3 regions of the Cobetia sp. 5-11-6-3 genome follow, and region 3 is predicted to be linked to each of the others. Evidence: predicted binding sites of a transcription regulator. Region 3 holds the regulator's gene; each other region holds the start of a gene.
What was found. The regulator sigma-54, encoded in region 3, starts transcription at its own class of promoters, with help from an activator protein. The targets are predictions, from matches to a motif close to TGGCACNNNNNTTGCTNT.
Positions count from the first base shown of each region.

Region 1 (5,247 bases), on a different contig from region 3:
GTCCAGGCAGCGTTCCTGATCCTCAGGTGCCAACGGCGAGTGGCGGTCACTGGCTGACTCGAGGCGGTAGCGCAGTATCGGCTGCGTGCCCCCTGCATCCTGATAGCGCTCAAGCAGACGCTGGATCTGTTCGAGACGCTGTTCGAGTGGCGGCTGGGTAAAGCTCAGCGCGCCGGTCGGGCAGGCACTCACGCAACTGGCGGCACCATGGCAGAGGTACGGGTCGATCTCGATATGCGCGTTGCGGCGTCCCGCCACGGAGAAGATGGCATCGGCGCTGCAGGAGGAAAGACAACGTGTACACCCGATGCTGCCCGCACTTGAATGGGCACAGATGTCGAGATTGACGTTGACGTAATTGGGCTTGTCGAAGCTGCCGACCAGACCGGCGAATTCTGTCGCCCAATGGGTCAGGTTCGCGATCTGATCGCCGCTCTCGACAAGGCTGGCGTCGCTTGCGAGACGATCCAGCTCGCCCAGCACCGTATCATCTGCACGCAGATAGCCCGGCGGCGGAAGTTCCGCCTGATTGAGGGGCTGGTGACCCAGATCGGCGATCAGGTCGAAGGTCTCGACCTGTCGGGCACCTGTGGACAGCAGTGCGCGCGCCAGATTGACCCCGCCAGCCAGCAGCGTGAAATGGCCAAGATGGCCGCTCAGCGAGAGCGCCTCGCGGGTGCTGGCATGGGAGGGCAGTGCTTCGCTCGTCGTGATATGCCGCTCGTCGAGGGATACCAGAGCGCTGTTGTCCTGCTCGCTGATCAGCAGAGACAGTGACAGGGAGTGAGTGTCGGGCAGTGCCAGCATCAGGCTGGACAGGGCACGCAGGCGCGCTTCGCTGCCGATCAGCAGTGTGCGGCCCTGGCTGCGATAGCGGATCGGGGCGCTGCCGGCATCACTGGCCAGCAGTGGCAGGCTGGAAGCGGGGGAGGCTCCGAGCACTGCCGCCAGGGCGCGTTGGCGTGCTTGCTGGTTGAGCGCGCGCTGGGCGTTCTCGAGACTTGAACTGAGCATCCTCATCCTTATTTCGGTCGTGGCGGCTCCGCCCCTGGCGCCTGTCAGGTGGCGCGGTGGACGGTTCCTGATCGCCGCTGATTCTCGAGGCTTGCGCCCGGTCAGCGGTCGAAGGTCATTCAAGGAAGTGCATGGGCTTCCAGCGACGTCTTGCGCCTGATGTCATCCGGATGATCCGCATGGCGGCATCATTGCGACTGGCTTCAGCATAGTCAGGGACTGAAGGGCCAGCGATGAGCATCGGGCGTAGTCGGTCAGGTATCGGGAGGCAGTGCCGTTCTCTTGGTAACGATACCTGCCTCTGTTGAGCGGATTCTTGCAGGCAGTGCGCCTCTCGCATGGGAGTGGAAGTCATGTGAGAGGCAAGGAAATGACCCCGCATGCCGAATACGGAGATCGCGCTGGGTCATAATGTCTCAGTGCCTGAGGGCAGGCGTGTCATTCTGGTGGTTGGGGCGATCTGTGGGTGGGCCCATGTCCGTCAGCCGTGACGCCATCGGTCTGGTCCCATGCGCCTTGCCGTGCATGCGTGCCATGCGCAAGGGCAGCATCAGTATCTGTGTGCTGGTCCTGCGCGGGTTCTCGATGGGTCTGTGGGCCGTGATCCGGTGATGTCTCATCCAGTGAGTCGAGGCCTTGCTCATCCGTTGAGGGTGCAGCCTCCGGCGCCTCATCCTGAGGCTGATCTTCCGAGCCGTTGCTGGTGGCTACGCACTCAGCCTCGTCATCTTCCAGCTTCTCGAGTCCCTCTTCGACATCGCGGGTCCAACGTCTCAGCGTCTCGGCCACACCTGCGGCGAGCGGACGCATCTGGGAGAAATCCTGATCGTAATCGTCCAGGCCATCGCGCAGGGAGTGCTCGCCTCCCATGAAGATGCGGCGCAGGGCGCGTTGTCGCAGCGCCGGGTCCACTCCTGCCTGCATGTAGGCACTGATATCCGCATCCGGCAGCAGGGTGTCGGGGTCTGGCAGCTCCACGACGGGAGGGGGCTCATCTGCCTCCTGTGCAAGGGCCTCGGCGTCGGTCGTCTCACTGCCGCCTTCAGCGGACGCTTCGCCATGCCGCTTGCTGTCATGCCGCTCACTGTGCAGAGCATGGCCCGGCTCGTCCGATGCCTCGCAGGCCTCTGTTACCGTGGGTGCGGTCTCAGTGGGTGCGGTATCAGTGGGTGCGGTGTCATTGGCCGTGGAGGGCCGAGCGACCGTCGCCAGTCCAGCGGCGGCGGCATCGGGGGAGTCCGTGGTCGTCCGTGAGGCTCCGGCGCGCTGCTTGCGGCGTGACCAGCGGGACAACAGGCCTTGCGAGGTATGGTCGCGGTCGTCGGAGTGACTCATGACCCTTCCTTGTTGGCAGCATCAGCGTCCGGGCGCACGGTGTCGGTCTGACTGGCGCGCCCCGCCCCCTTGCGTTTCTTCTTCTTGCCTTCGTCGATGCGCTCACCATGCCGGGCGAGATAGCCCTCCAGCCAGACCATCAGGGCAGGAGGCATCGGGGTATCCAGTACCAGCTGGTCGCCATCCAGCCAATGCGAGGCCACTTCCTGGCAGGCGGTGACGACCCTTGGCTGCATGCCATCCGCTTCACGCTCTTCACACAAGACGAACAGACGCGGCTGTTCGCAACGCAGGTTGTAACGATAGTCGGTGCGCTCGGTGAGATGCAGCTGCAGGGGCAGAGTGCGTTGAGGCTCCGGTTGCGCCGCCTGTTCAGGCGTCCGGGGCGTGGCCTCGCCGTGATCCGCGGGCGCGATCCGGGAAATCACCCAGGTGTCGAGAGTGAAGCGGCCGAGAGTCTGCTGCGAGGGGGCCAGTGTCACGGTCAGCCAGCGAGTGTCGTCAGGTCGTGATGACTCGCGTGAGGCGTCGAGTGCCGTGTCCATCAACGGGTCGGGTGGCTGGGTCATGGCGTATCTCTTGAGGGCGTTCTGGAAGTGGTTCAGGGGGGGACCCGAGTCGTGGTCGGCGGCGTATCGGGTCCAAGGCGAGTCTGTCATCAGCGCCGTGGCTTGCACGTTCACGAACATGCGACGCTCTACCGGTTTTAGCAAGAAGCGTGCCGCATGCGTCGAGAATTGCATGACGCGAGATCGCAATGGCTGCCGGATCAGGACAGCCTCTCGGCCTGACTGGTATTCTTTGAGCGCTGGGTGACGACGCATGCCGCAACCTGCATGGCAGGTTCGCCGTGTGGCGGCACCCTCCGGCATCAATTCGGCTCGAAGAGGGAGACCCCGACGCCATGAAAACCTCCATGCCTCCGGTCATCAGCAATGCTCGATTGCCCACCACGCTGGATATCGTCGTGATGGATGAGCGAGGCCAGCGCCAGACGCAGTCGATCGCCGCCGAGCGCGCGCTGACGATCTACCTCAACAAGCGTGAGATCGTCACTCTGATGACGCTGGGGGCCGAGCCTGAGGCGCTGGTCGCGGGCTATCTGCGCAATCAGGGCCTGTTGGGAGATATCGAAGACCTGGAGGCGCTGCAAGTGGACTGGGAGGTGGAAAGCGCCTCGGTGGTGACGCGCCATCTGCCGGAGGATATCGAGCAGCGACTGAGCAAGCGTACCGTCACCACCGGCTGCGGCCAGGGAACCGTCTTTGGCAATCTGCTGGAGCGTCAGACGCTGGAGGCGCTTGATGATCGCCCCTTTCTGCAGAGTGTGCTGTATCAGCTGCTGGCATCTCTCGCGGCCCACAATGCCACCTACCGCAAGGCGGGGGCGGTACATGGCTGTGCACTGTGCCGGGATGATGAGGTGCTGGCATTCATCGAGGATGTCGGTCGCCACAATGCCGTCGATACCCTGGCAGGCCTGAACTGGCTTTCACCTGTGCGCGAGGACGAGACGGATTACCGGGGTGCCAATATCTTCTACACCACGGGGCGTCTGACCTCGGAGATGGTGCTCAAGGTGGCGCAGGCGGGCATTTCGGTGCTGGTCTCACGCTCCGGGGTGACCCAGAAGGGCGTTGAGCTGGCCAGCCGCTTCGGGGTGCTGTTGATCGCACGCGCCAAGGGCAGCCACTTCCAGGTGGTGGACCCTGCCGGTCGGATGATACTGGACGCCATCCCTCCACTGCGTGCCGGTGATCAACTTCGTGAAGCCGGCAAGTCTCGCTCTGGGGGCGAGCAATGAATCAGCCTGTTCCCGGGGATGCGACGATGCATGACAACCCCTTTCTGACGGTCCATGAGGTCGCACGACTGTTGCACCTCAATGAAAAGAAGATCTACCAGCTGGCCAGTGAGGGCACCATGCCGGCCACCAAGGTCACCGGCAAATGGCTTTTCCCGCGGCGCCTGGTCGAGCAATGGATTCTGGAGTCCAGCCATCATGGGGTGCTGGCGGATCGCTTGATGATCACCGGTAGCGATGACCCCTTGCTGGCAGCGCTGACGATGCGACTCAACCAGCAGCACGATGGCAGTGCCTTCTATGGCATGAGTGTCACCGGGACACGCCTGGGGCTGGATCTGTTGAGTCAGGGGCGAGCCGATGTCTGTGCCATTCACTGGGGGCGTGCCGAGGAAGCATCGCTTCGCCATCCGGCCTTGATCCGCGGGCACGATGGTTATCGTCAGTGGGTATTGGTCCGGCTGGCCCGGCGCACCCAGGGGCTGATCATTCGTCAGGAAGATCGCCACCTGCCGATCAATCCCGGTGGCCTGTTCGGGTCTCAACGGCGCTGGGTGGTGCGTCAGGAGGGGGCCGGTTCGCAGCGCTTCCTGCAGGAGTGGCTGTCCGGCCATCAGATGCGCCCGGAGCAGCTCAACACCCTCGCCATCGCCTACTCGGAGCGGGAGGTCGCATCACTCGTCGCGCGCGGGGAGGTGGATGTCGGGCCGGGGACGTTATCGGCCGCGAATGAATTCGGTCTCGGATTCGTGCCGGTCTGTGAAGAGGCCTTTGATCTGGTCGTGCCACGCAACGTCTATTTCCGCGACCTCTTCCATGGCCTGCTGGACTATCTGTCCACGCCCAATGGCATCCAGCTGGCACAGTCGTTGGGAGGGTATGACCTGCGTGAATGTGGTCAGCTCATCTGGCGAGGCGACGCCGCCCAACATGACTGAGTCAAGATCGCCCGCTAGCACCAGGCTAAACGGTGATGATGTAGGCGCTGCCTCTGCCTCGCCAGGCCATTGTTCTGGCGAGGTAGAGATCTTTCACGTCACATGCTTCTGGAGAACGGTTTAGCATTGCGCCAGTGGGCGTATCATCAATCGGCG
Region 1 covers NZ_BLWJ01000004.1:17,379-22,625, forward strand. The annotation lists gene HXS66_RS08170 (4Fe-4S dicluster domain-containing protein) at 1-1,014, opposite strand, end outside; gene HXS66_RS08175 (DUF3306 domain-containing protein) at 1,453-2,349, opposite strand; gene HXS66_RS08180 (DUF3305 domain-containing protein) at 2,346-2,918, opposite strand; gene HXS66_RS08185 (formate dehydrogenase accessory sulfurtransferase FdhD) at 3,254-4,153, shown strand; gene HXS66_RS08190 (helix-turn-helix transcriptional regulator) at 4,180-5,091, shown strand; gene HXS66_RS08195 (helix-turn-helix domain-containing protein) at 5,238-5,247, opposite strand, start outside.
Region 1: HXS66_RS08180 (DUF3305 domain-containing protein) is a predicted target of sigma-54. The motif match lies at 3,056-3,073, and genes of this name have one in related genera.

Region 2 (5,247 bases), on a different contig from region 3:
CGGGATGACGTGGTCGCCCGGCACCAGACCGGTGACGCCCTCGCCCACTTCCTCGACGATACCCGCGCCTTCATGGCCCAGCACGGACGGGAACAGGCCTTCGGGGTCTGCGCCGGACAGGGTGTAGGCATCGGTGTGGCAGACGGCGGTATTGACGATGCGTACCAACACCTCGCCGGCCTTAGGTCCTTCGACATCGATCTCGACCAGCTCCAGCGGCTTGCCGGCTTCCAGCGCAATCGCAGCACGTGATTTCATTAATATCTCCTCGGAGCAACAATGGCGGTAGACTGATCCGTGGCATTCTCCCGGCGAGCCTGTCGGTGACCCCTTGCTCACAAGGGGCTCACGCGGGGGGACAGGCAAGGAGCAATGCATTGCCGCAACGCGTGCGGTGCCATCAGTATGCAACACAGTCTACGCAGTGACCTTGGCGGGATTAAGCCGTCAGCACTCAGATGATTATTGTCACTCAACAACAATGATGAGGAGCGGGCATGCAGCGTTGGGACCGCATCGAAGCCTTTGTGGAAGTCGTCAGAATCGGCTCGTTTTCCGGTGCCGCCCGTCATCTCGGGGTCTCCAGCTCACATGTCAGTCGCCTGATCAGCCAGCTGGAAGCCCAGCTTGATACCCAGTTGCTCTATCGCACGACCCGTCAGACGCGTCTCACCGATGCCGGACAGGTGTATTACGAGCACTGCCATCACCTCTTCGATGGCTTCCGCGCCGCCGAACAGGCCATCGGCGACTTCCATGCCCGTCCCAGCGGCGTGCTCAAGCTGACCAGCGCCACCACCTTCGGTGAGCGCTACGTCGCGCCACTGGTCAACGACTTCCAGCTGATGCACCCGCAGCTGGAGGTGCAGATGCACTTCACCAATCGTCCGGTGGAATTGATCGACGAGGGCTTCGATGTCGCCATTCGCATGGGCGTGCTCAAGGACTCCTCGCTGATCGCGCGGCGACTGGTGGACCGCCAGGAGTATGTCGTCGCCTCGCACGACTACTTTCAGCGTGCGCCGCGCCCGCACACGCTGGCGGAGCTCTCCAGCCACCGCTGCCTGGCGGGCTCCAAGCGTGAATGGCTGTTCGAGGTCGAGGGCCAGCGACGCGAGGTGCGCATCTCCGGCAGCTGGCAGGCCAATTCCGGGCCGGCACTGCTGGACGCCACGCTCAAGGGCCTCGGGCTTGCCCAGATTCCCGACTATTACGTCGCGCCTCACCTGGCCAGTGGCCAGCTGATCTCGGTGCTGGATGAGTATCAGGTGCGCGATACCGGGGTGTGGATCGTCTATCCCCGCCACCGCCATCTCTCACCCAAGGTGCGCCAGTTCGTCGACTTCATGGTCGAGCGCTTCGAGGACGGCATCCCCGGCCTGGTGGGCTGACGGCCAGGGCGCGAATGCCTCAACCGGCCGTCACTTCCCCTTGCCACGACGACAGACGGGCTGCCGATGGGCAGCCCGTCTGTCGTTGCACGTTGCGTTGCGAGCTATCCGCCAGCGGCATCAGGCACGCTGTGCGCCGCCACCCGGTATCGCCTCCGGCAGGTGCACCGGAGGCGCCTTGACCAGCAGCTTGCTGGCCACGAAGTAGACCAGCGCCCCCAGCAGCGAGCCGGTGAACCAGCCGTAGTCGTAGAACCAGGAAAGCCCGGGCTGCGAGAAGCTGATCACCGTCAGCCCCACCGGCACGAAGAAGGCGATGAAGCCCGCTGGATTGAAGGCCGGGTAGGTGCTGCCATCCAGATAGAGCGCCGGCAGATCGAAGGACTGGCGACGGATCACGAAGTAGTCGACGATCATGATTCCCGCGATCGGCCCCAGCAGACTCGAATAGCCCAGCAGCCAGTTGGAATAGAGGCTCTCGAGGCTCACGTCGGAGACGATCCAGCCCATCTTCTTGATCAGCTCGAAGCCCATCAGCAGCACCCCGACCAGCCCGGTGAGCAGCACGCCGCGCGTCTGGTTGATGAATTTCGGCGCGATGTTCTGGAAATCATTGGTCGGCGAGACGATGTTGGCGGCGGTGTTGGTGGAGAGCGTCGCGATGATGATCAGCACCATGGCGATGGCGACCCAGCCGGGGCTGTCGATGCGACCGATCAGGTTGACCGGGTCGGAGATGGTCTCCCCCACCAGCGAGCTGGAAGCGGCCGTCAGCACCACGCCGAGCGCCGCGAAGAAGAACATCGTCAGCGGCAGGCCGATGATCTGACCGACGATCTGGTCCTTCTGGCTCTTCGCGTAACGACTGAAGTCCGGGATGTTCAGCGACAGCGTCGCCCAGAAGCCGACCATCGCGGTCAGGCCCGCCATGAAGTAGCTGGCCACGCCATCGCCTTCGGGACGATTCGGTGGCTGGGCCAGCAGTTCGCTGATCGAGGTATGCGGCAGCGCCCACACCATCAGGCCGACCCCCACCGCCAGCAGCAAGGGCGCGGAGAGCGTCTCCAGCCACTTGATGGATTCCGCGCCGCGAATCACCACGAACAGGTTGAGCGCCCAGAAGATGAAGAAGCCGATGACCTCGCCTACCCCGCCCAGTGCCTTCCAGTCGGCCGAGAGGCTCGACAGCAGCAGGTGAATCGCCAGGCCGCCGAACATCGTCTGGATACCGAACCAGCCACAGGCGACCACCGCCCGAATCATGCACGGCACGTTGGAGCCGATGATCCCGAACGATGAACGCAGCACTACCGGAAAGGGAATCCCGAAACGCGTGCCGGGGAAGGCGTTCAGCGTCAGTGGAATCAGTACCACCAGATTGGCGACCAGAATCGTGATCAGCGCCTCGCCGACACTCAATCCGAAGTAGGCAGTGAGCACGCCGCCCAGGGTATAGGTGGGTACGCAGATCGACATGCCGACCCACAGCGCGGCGATATTCCAGCGCGACCAGGTGCGCTCAGCGCTCCTGGTCGGCGCGATATCCTCGTTGTAGCGCGGGCTGCGGGCGACGTCCTGCGCCACCACCAGCTCGATCATTTCCTCATTGCTGCGCACCATGTGCGAGCGAGTCTGTGTCGGGGCCATGAGTCCTCACCTGTTCAGCTGTTGTTATTGTTGAGGGTGATGCACGTCGCTTGTCCTGGCTTTGCGCTCTGTGGCGCGTCTTGCCGTCTTTGAAGATCCGTCCCTTCCTTCACCCTCCTGATTCACTTTTCACCCTGTTTCAGCCAAGGGATGCTCGAATTACCCATCATCATGAAGCGGTACCTTTCATGGGCAAATCGCATGCCGATGGCGGCATTATTGCCGTCAAATCAAACCTGTCGCGCAAGACAACTTGAGAGGCAATGGCGCGGGTTTGACCGTCTGATGCCCATCAGGTGGCGACACGCCGTGTTCGCGCCAATTGTCAGTATGGTCAGGTTCCAAGCTGGTGCAAGGCGGTCTTGCACAGGGCGCATACAGACGATCACAAGCCACTGATGCGCATTGAGTTTCCCTTTGAAAATCGCGTGAACCACGCTGATTCTCCTGGCACCACAATGGTGAATTCATGCGAAATCTTGACCGAAAATCCTTTTATAACAACAAGATAAATTCACGAGACTTTATTTGACACTTCGTCTTGCCGAACGCGGGAACACTGTCTAATGTTCATTAAGCTGACTGGCGAGACAGGATTTGCATCGGACCTTCCCTGACCCACGATACCTGCCGCCGGCATGCAGACTTTCCGGACAGGCGGAGTGATTTTCCAGAACCCATTTCGCGCCATCCCGGTTCACCCGCTCTGCCCACCAGCACTCATTGAAGACAACAACAACCGGCGCCAAGCCGCCCGATGAGGATGACATGTCGAACGACTCCCGCATCTCCTATACCGAGGATGCCGGCAAGCTGCGCTGCGCCGTCATCCAGATGGGACTCAACGTCTCCACCGACCTCGAGCCCGCACAGATCCGCGATGCCATGAACGAGGCCCACCTGCCGCTGATCGACCAGGCCGGTGAGGCAGGCGTCAAGATCCTGTGCTTCCAGGAAGTCTTCAATCAGCCCTATTTCTGCCCGAGCCAGGATGCCAAGTGGTATGCCGCCGCCGAGCGCGTGCCCGACGGCCCCACCGTCACCCTGATGCAGCAGTACGCGAAGAAGCATCAGATGGTGATCATCGTGCCCCTCTACGAGGAAGTGCAGCCGGGGGTGTACTACAACACCGCCGCCGTCATCGATGCCGACGGCAGCTATCTGGGCAAGTATCACAAGACCCACATCCCGCAGGTGGCGGGCTTCTGGGAGAAATTCTTCTTCAAGCCCGGCAAGTCCGACTGGCCGGTCTTCGACACCGCCTACGGGCGCATCGGCGTCTACATCTGCTACGACCGCCACTTCCCGGAAGGCTGGCGCGCATTGGCGCTCAACGGCGCCGAGATCATCTTCAATCCCTCCGCCACCGTCGCCGGCCTCTCCCAGTATCTGTGGGAGCTGGAACAGCCCGCCTCCGCCGCCGCCAATGGCTGCTACATCGCCGCCATCAACCGTGTCGGCCATGAACAACCCTGGGATATCGGCGAGTTCTACGGTTCCTCCTACTTCGTGAATCCACGCGGCCAGATCGAAGCCCAGGCCAGTGCCACCGAGGACGAGCTGTTGATCCACGACCTCGACATGTCGATGGTGCGCGAGGTGCGCAACAACTGGCAGTTCTTCCGCGACCGCCGTCCGGACGCCTATACCCGCCTCACCGATGGTGAATGACGGCCAGCACGATAACGACAACGACAACACGACCTGACACTCAATGCCGGACAAGGCCGCGCGATGCGGCCGGGAGAGATTCATGGCAATCCTGATCAAGGGCGGCAGTATCCAGACCCACGAAGAGCGCTACACCGCCGATGTGCTGTGTGACGGCGAAACCATCACCGCCATCGGCACCGACCTCGAGGTACCGGACGACTGCGAGGTGATCGACGCCAGCGGCTGTCTGGTGATGCCCGGCGGCATCGACCCGCACACCCACATGCAGCTGCCCTTCATGGGCACCGTGGCCAGCGAGGATTTCCAGAGCGGCACCGCCGCGGCGCTGGCCGGCGGTACCACCATGATCATCGATTTCGTGATTCCCTCCCCCCAGCAACCGCTGATGGAGGCCTATCACACCTGGCGCGAGTGGGCCGAGAAGTCGTGCTGCGACTACAGCTTCCACGTCGCCGTCACCTGGTGGGACGAGAGCGTCAGCCAGGACATGCAGACGCTGGTCTCCGATTACGGGGTCAACAGCTTCAAGCACTTC
Region 2 covers NZ_BLWJ01000002.1:262,778-268,024, reverse strand. The annotation lists gene HXS66_RS05110 (S-(hydroxymethyl)glutathione dehydrogenase/class III alcohol dehydrogenase) at 1-258, opposite strand, end outside; gene HXS66_RS05105 (LysR family transcriptional regulator) at 498-1,391, shown strand; gene HXS66_RS05100 (NCS1 family nucleobase:cation symporter-1) at 1,512-3,038, opposite strand; gene HXS66_RS05095 (nitrilase-related carbon-nitrogen hydrolase) at 3,873-4,709, shown strand; gene hydA (dihydropyrimidinase) at 4,792-5,247, shown strand, end outside.
Region 2: HXS66_RS05100 (NCS1 family nucleobase:cation symporter-1) is a predicted target of sigma-54. The motif match lies at 3,228-3,245, and genes of this name have one in related genera.

Region 3 (5,247 bases):
CATGCACGGAATGCGAGGAGAAAGACCATGAATGACATCACTTCCCTGGCGGAGGGCTACCCCCAGGACATCATCGACCGCTCACGTCGCGTGCGCCTGCTGGCGCTGGATGTGGACGGCGTGCTGACGGACAACCGGCTGCACTACGATGCCAATGGCGTGGAAACCAAGAGCTTCCATGTCCAGGATGGCCACGGCCTCAAGCTGATCCTGCGCAGCGGTATCCGGGTCGCCTTGATCACGGGTCGCAGCTCGCCGATGGTGGAACGTCGCGCCAAGGAGCTGGGTATCCAGGACGTCATTCAGGGCCGCGAGGACAAGCTGGTCGCGCTGACCAACCTGTGTCGCGAGCACGATATCGCGCTGGATGACGTGGCCTACTGCGGAGATGACCTGCCGGATCGCGAAGCCATCCGTCGCGTCGGCCTGGGGGTCAGCGTTCCCAACGCCATGCCCTATGTGATGAGCGAAGCCAATTGGGTGACCACTCGTCAGGGCGGTGATGGTGCCGTGCGCGAGATCTGTGATCTGCTGCTCAAGGCACAGGGCCACTGGGCCTCGGTGCTGGATACCTATCTGCAGGAGTCGCGCGCCTGATGCCACGTCTGCCCCGTCCCTCTCCGCGCCTGTGGCTGATGCTGCTGCTCCTGCTGGTCGGCGGCGTCATGGCCCTGATCGAGCAGCGCAACAGTCTGGAGTCGACAGTGGATGTCGACGCCAGCAGTGATGAGCCGGATTACTATCTCGAGGGGGCTGACATGACGCGCTTCGATGCGCGGGGAGTGTCGATCCAGTCGATGACCTCCCCGCACATCGAACACACGCCAGGCGATGACGTGACGCGTGCGCAGGCACCGAAGATCCGTACCAACGACAGCGAAGACCGTCGCTGGTACGCCACGGGTGACAGTGGCGTGTTGAGCGCCGGCGGCGACACCTTCACCCTCGAGGGCAGTGCCAGACTGCGCCAGCCTTCGGATGCCTGGACACTGGACACCGACGTGCTGCATTACAGTCGTGAGCAGAACCGTGCCTGGAGTGACGTGCCGGTGGTGATCACCCAGAATGGTCAACGCGTCGAGAGTGACCGATTCAGCGCTGACCTCTCTCAGGATTCCGCCCAGCTGGAAGGCCGCGTCCGCAGTACCCTGCAACCCGGCAAGGGCAAGAGCGATGCCGCCCGGGAAGCCGAGACTCTCGACACCGGCAATGACACCACCCGTGACGATGATGGCCGCGTCTCCAGCACCTTCGATGCCGCACCGGCCCAGGATCAGTGAGCGCGCCCCTGCATGCGCCGAATCCTCTCTCCCCGATTTCCGCTTCACGATGGCCTGAGTGATCGTGAAGCCTTACCAGTTCTGCCAAGGAGCACTCCATGACTTCAACGACTCTCACGCCCTTGACGGTCTGGCGCCAGACACTCAGACCCGGTGTCATGGCCCTTGGCCTGGCACTTGGCATGACGACGCTTTCCCCGACCGCACTGGCGCTGGACAGCGATGCCAACCAGCCGATCAACATTGCCGCCGACTCACTGTCACTGGATGACAAGGCCGGCACGGCCACCTATACCGGTCGCGTGGAAATGCGCCAGGGCAGCATGAAGCTGGATGCCGCGCGCGTTGACATCAGTCGCGCCGACAGCGGCGAGATCTCCCTGGTCAAGGCCACCGGCCAGCGCGCCTACATGGAGCAGAAACCCGATACCGACGAGCGACTGGTCAAGGGCTGGGCGAATACCATTCGCTACCACGCGCTGGAGCGCCGGGTGGAACTGGTCGGCGATGCCCGTCTGGAGAAAGGCGACGACACCTTCGAAGGCGGCTACGTGGAATACTTCCTGGACAAGCGCCAGGTCAATGCCAGCAATGGCACCGATGCCTCATCCTCCGAGGGGTCACGCGTCCACATGACCCTGACGCCACGTGGCGCCAATGCCAGCAAGGACCAATGAGCATGACTGCTGCCAGCCCACGTACCCTCAGCGCTCGTCATCTGGCCAAGGCCTACAAGGGTCGCAAGGTCGTCAAGGACATCTCGCTGGAAATCCGCCAAGGTGACATCGTAGGCCTGCTGGGCCCCAACGGGGCCGGCAAGACGACCTCGTTCTACATGATCGTCGGCCTCGTGCGCTCGGATGCCGGTAGCGTGACCATCGATGACCACGACCTGTCCGGCGCCGCCATGCATCAGCGGGCTCGCGCCGGCATCGGCTATCTGCCCCAGGAAGCCTCGATCTTCCGCAAGCTCTCGGTGTCCGACAACATCATGGCGATCCTCGAGACGCGCAAGGACCTGGATCGCAACGGACGCAAGGCACGCCTGGAGGAGCTGCTCAACGAGTTCAGCATCACGCATATTCGTGACAGTGCCGGCATGAGCCTTTCCGGCGGGGAGCGCCGCCGCGTGGAGATCGCTCGCGCACTGGCCACCGAGCCGGACTTCGTGCTGCTCGATGAGCCGTTTGCCGGCGTGGACCCCATCTCGGTGGGCGAGATCAAGAGCATCGTGCGCCAGCTGCGCGACCGCGGCATCGGGGTGCTGATCACCGACCACAACGTGCGCGAGACACTCGACATCTGCGATACCGCCTACATCGTGGGCGATGGTCAGATCATCGCGCATGGCGACGCCGACACCATCCTCGCCAACCAGCAGGTGCGTGATGTCTACCTGGGCCATGAGTTCAAGCTCTAGCCCGAGAGTGCCGTCAGCCTGGTGAGTGCCGTCCGACCTCTTCTGCTCTCACCAGCACCCTCCACCACCCGCCACTTCCTGCTTCACTGTCGGGGCCTCGTTCCCCGCCCCCTCACGCAAGCGCCTCGACATGCGCTTGCGTAATCTCCCCGTGAACCCTCCTGCTCTGCCACACCTCACTCGAATGCATGACGTCCATACCACCTTGGTGGCAACATGGCATGCAAGTTGCTTGAATATTCTCGACTGCCCCTTGTCAGTGCCCCGACCCACGGTATAGCGTAGATGCACGTTCCTTTGCCGTGAATGACAGACCCCATGAAACCCACCTTGCAGCTTCGACTCGGCACTTCCCTGACCATGACCCCGCAACTTCAGCAAGCGATCCAGCTGCTGCAGTTGTCGACGCTGGACCTGCGTCAGGAGATACAGCAGGCGCTCGAGTCAAACCCCATGCTGGAGCTTGACGAGGAATACGAGTCGCTGGATGTCGCGGAGACACAGGACAAGAGCGAGATCTCCACCTCCGAGACCAACAGCGAGATTCCTGAAGAATACCCTCTCGACAGTGACTGGTCGGACCTCTACCAGGACCACGCAGGCAGCCTGACCAGTTCCGGCAGCGGAAGCTCGAGCGAGGACGGGCCGGACTTCGATCGCAACACCAGTGTCGAAAGCCTGCAGGACCATCTGCGCTGGCAGCTGGCGATGACGGACCTCGATGCGCGTGAACGGCAGATGGCGGAGAGTCTGATCGATGCGGTGGATGGGGCCGGCTACCTGAGCATGAGCCTGGACGAACTGGTCGATGGCCTGCGAGGTCAGGGACTGCCCGGCCTCAAGGCGTCGGAACTCGAGCAGGTCCTGCTGCGCCTTCAGCAGTTCGATCCCACCGGTGTGTTCGCTCGAGACCTGCGCGAATGCCTGCTGCTGCAGCTGGCCCTGCTGCCGGACGATCTGCCATTGCTGGCCCAGGCCCGCCGTCTGGTGCGGCAATTCCTCGAGGCACTGGGCAATGACGATCGCAAGCTGCTCAAGCGTCGCCTGAGCCTGGATGATGATGAGCTGGATCACGTCATTCGTCTGGTACGGGCGCTCGACCCGCGCCCGGCGTCCGCCTGGGGCGAGCCTGCCAGTGATTACGTCATCCCGGACCTGCTGGTCCGTCATACGCGTCACGGCTGGCAGGTCGAGCTCAACCCGGAAGCGCTGCCCAAGCTGCGTATCCAGCCGGAATATGCCGCCCTCATCAAGCGGGCCGACAAGTCCGCGGACAACACCTTCCTCAAGGACAATCTTCAGGAAGCCCGCTGGCTGATGAAGAGCCTGTCCTCACGCAACGACACCCTGCTCAAGGTGGGCCGCGAGATCATGGCGCGCCAGATCGACTTCCTCGAGCAGGGGGAAGAAGGCATGAAACCGCTGATCCTTGCCAACATCGCGGAAGTGGTCGAGATGCACGAATCCACCATCTCGCGGGTGACCACCCAGAAATATATCCACACCCCGAGAGGCGTGTTCGAACTCAAGTTCTTCTTCTCGAGCCAGGTGGGTGGCAGCGGCAACGGTGACGCGCACTCCAGCACCGCGATCCGTGCGCGCATTCGCAAGCTGATCTCGGAAGAACCGGCGCGCAAGCCATTGTCCGACTCACGCCTGGTGGATCTGCTGGCCAGTGATGGCATCGAGGTAGCGCGCCGGACGGTCGCCAAGTATCGCGAGGCCATGGGCATCCCCTCCTCCAGCGAGCGCAAGCGCTTGGCGTGAGTCTCGACAACGGATACCCGCAGGCCAGCGGGCTCCACACGTCGGAGCGCTGAAGCTCGCCCCCTTGCACCTGCCATCCTGGCATCATCTGCCAATCGGTCGTCTGAATACCGGTTGGCAATGCCTGTCCTTGCGACTGCGTGAGTGACTTCACGCCCCCAATTGCCTATTTTTCCAGCCACTTTTCTCCAGAGTGCTTTCTTTTTCTCTCACATCCCACGGACAGATAGCCAGGTGTCCCCACCGACTCCTGCCACACGAACGTCGACGTAAATGCTGACATTGGCCACAAACGGCCGGTTTCTCGAGCCCCATTCCGTCCGTGATGCGAGGCGATGCTCATGAAGAACCTGCTGATATCCCTCGCTGGGTTGAAGACAAGCCTTGCCCCACGATGCAGCGCAGCGTTGATCTTTGTTCAAAGCTTGGGCATTGTCGGGGTAGACGCTCGGTACACCGGCACCGCCGCTCTCGCCAGCAGATGATCGCCACGAGACCATGGCCGGAGTCAGAAAGTGGCCGCGCGTTCAATCAGGGTTTGCTCGCAGTCAAAAAGGGTTACAATTCAAAGGCAACCCGCTGGATAAAGGAGCGTGTCCATGCAAGTGAATATCACCGGGCATCATGTGGAACTCACCGATCCTCTCCGCGATTATGTCAACGAGAAGCTCGCTCGCCTCGAACGGCATTACGACAACATCACCAATGTTCAGGTGACACTGTCGATCGAGAAGGAACGCCAACAGGCTGCCTGCACCCTGCACGCCGCTGGCGCCGACC
Region 3 covers NZ_BLWJ01000001.1:796,799-802,045, forward strand. The annotation lists gene HXS66_RS03330 (HAD family hydrolase) at 28-597, shown strand; gene lptC (LPS export ABC transporter periplasmic protein LptC) at 597-1,280, shown strand; gene lptA (lipopolysaccharide transport periplasmic protein LptA) at 1,379-1,957, shown strand; gene lptB (LPS export ABC transporter ATP-binding protein) at 1,960-2,700, shown strand; gene HXS66_RS03350 (RNA polymerase factor sigma-54) at 3,019-4,467, shown strand; gene hpf (ribosome hibernation-promoting factor, HPF/YfiA family) at 5,067-5,247, shown strand, end outside.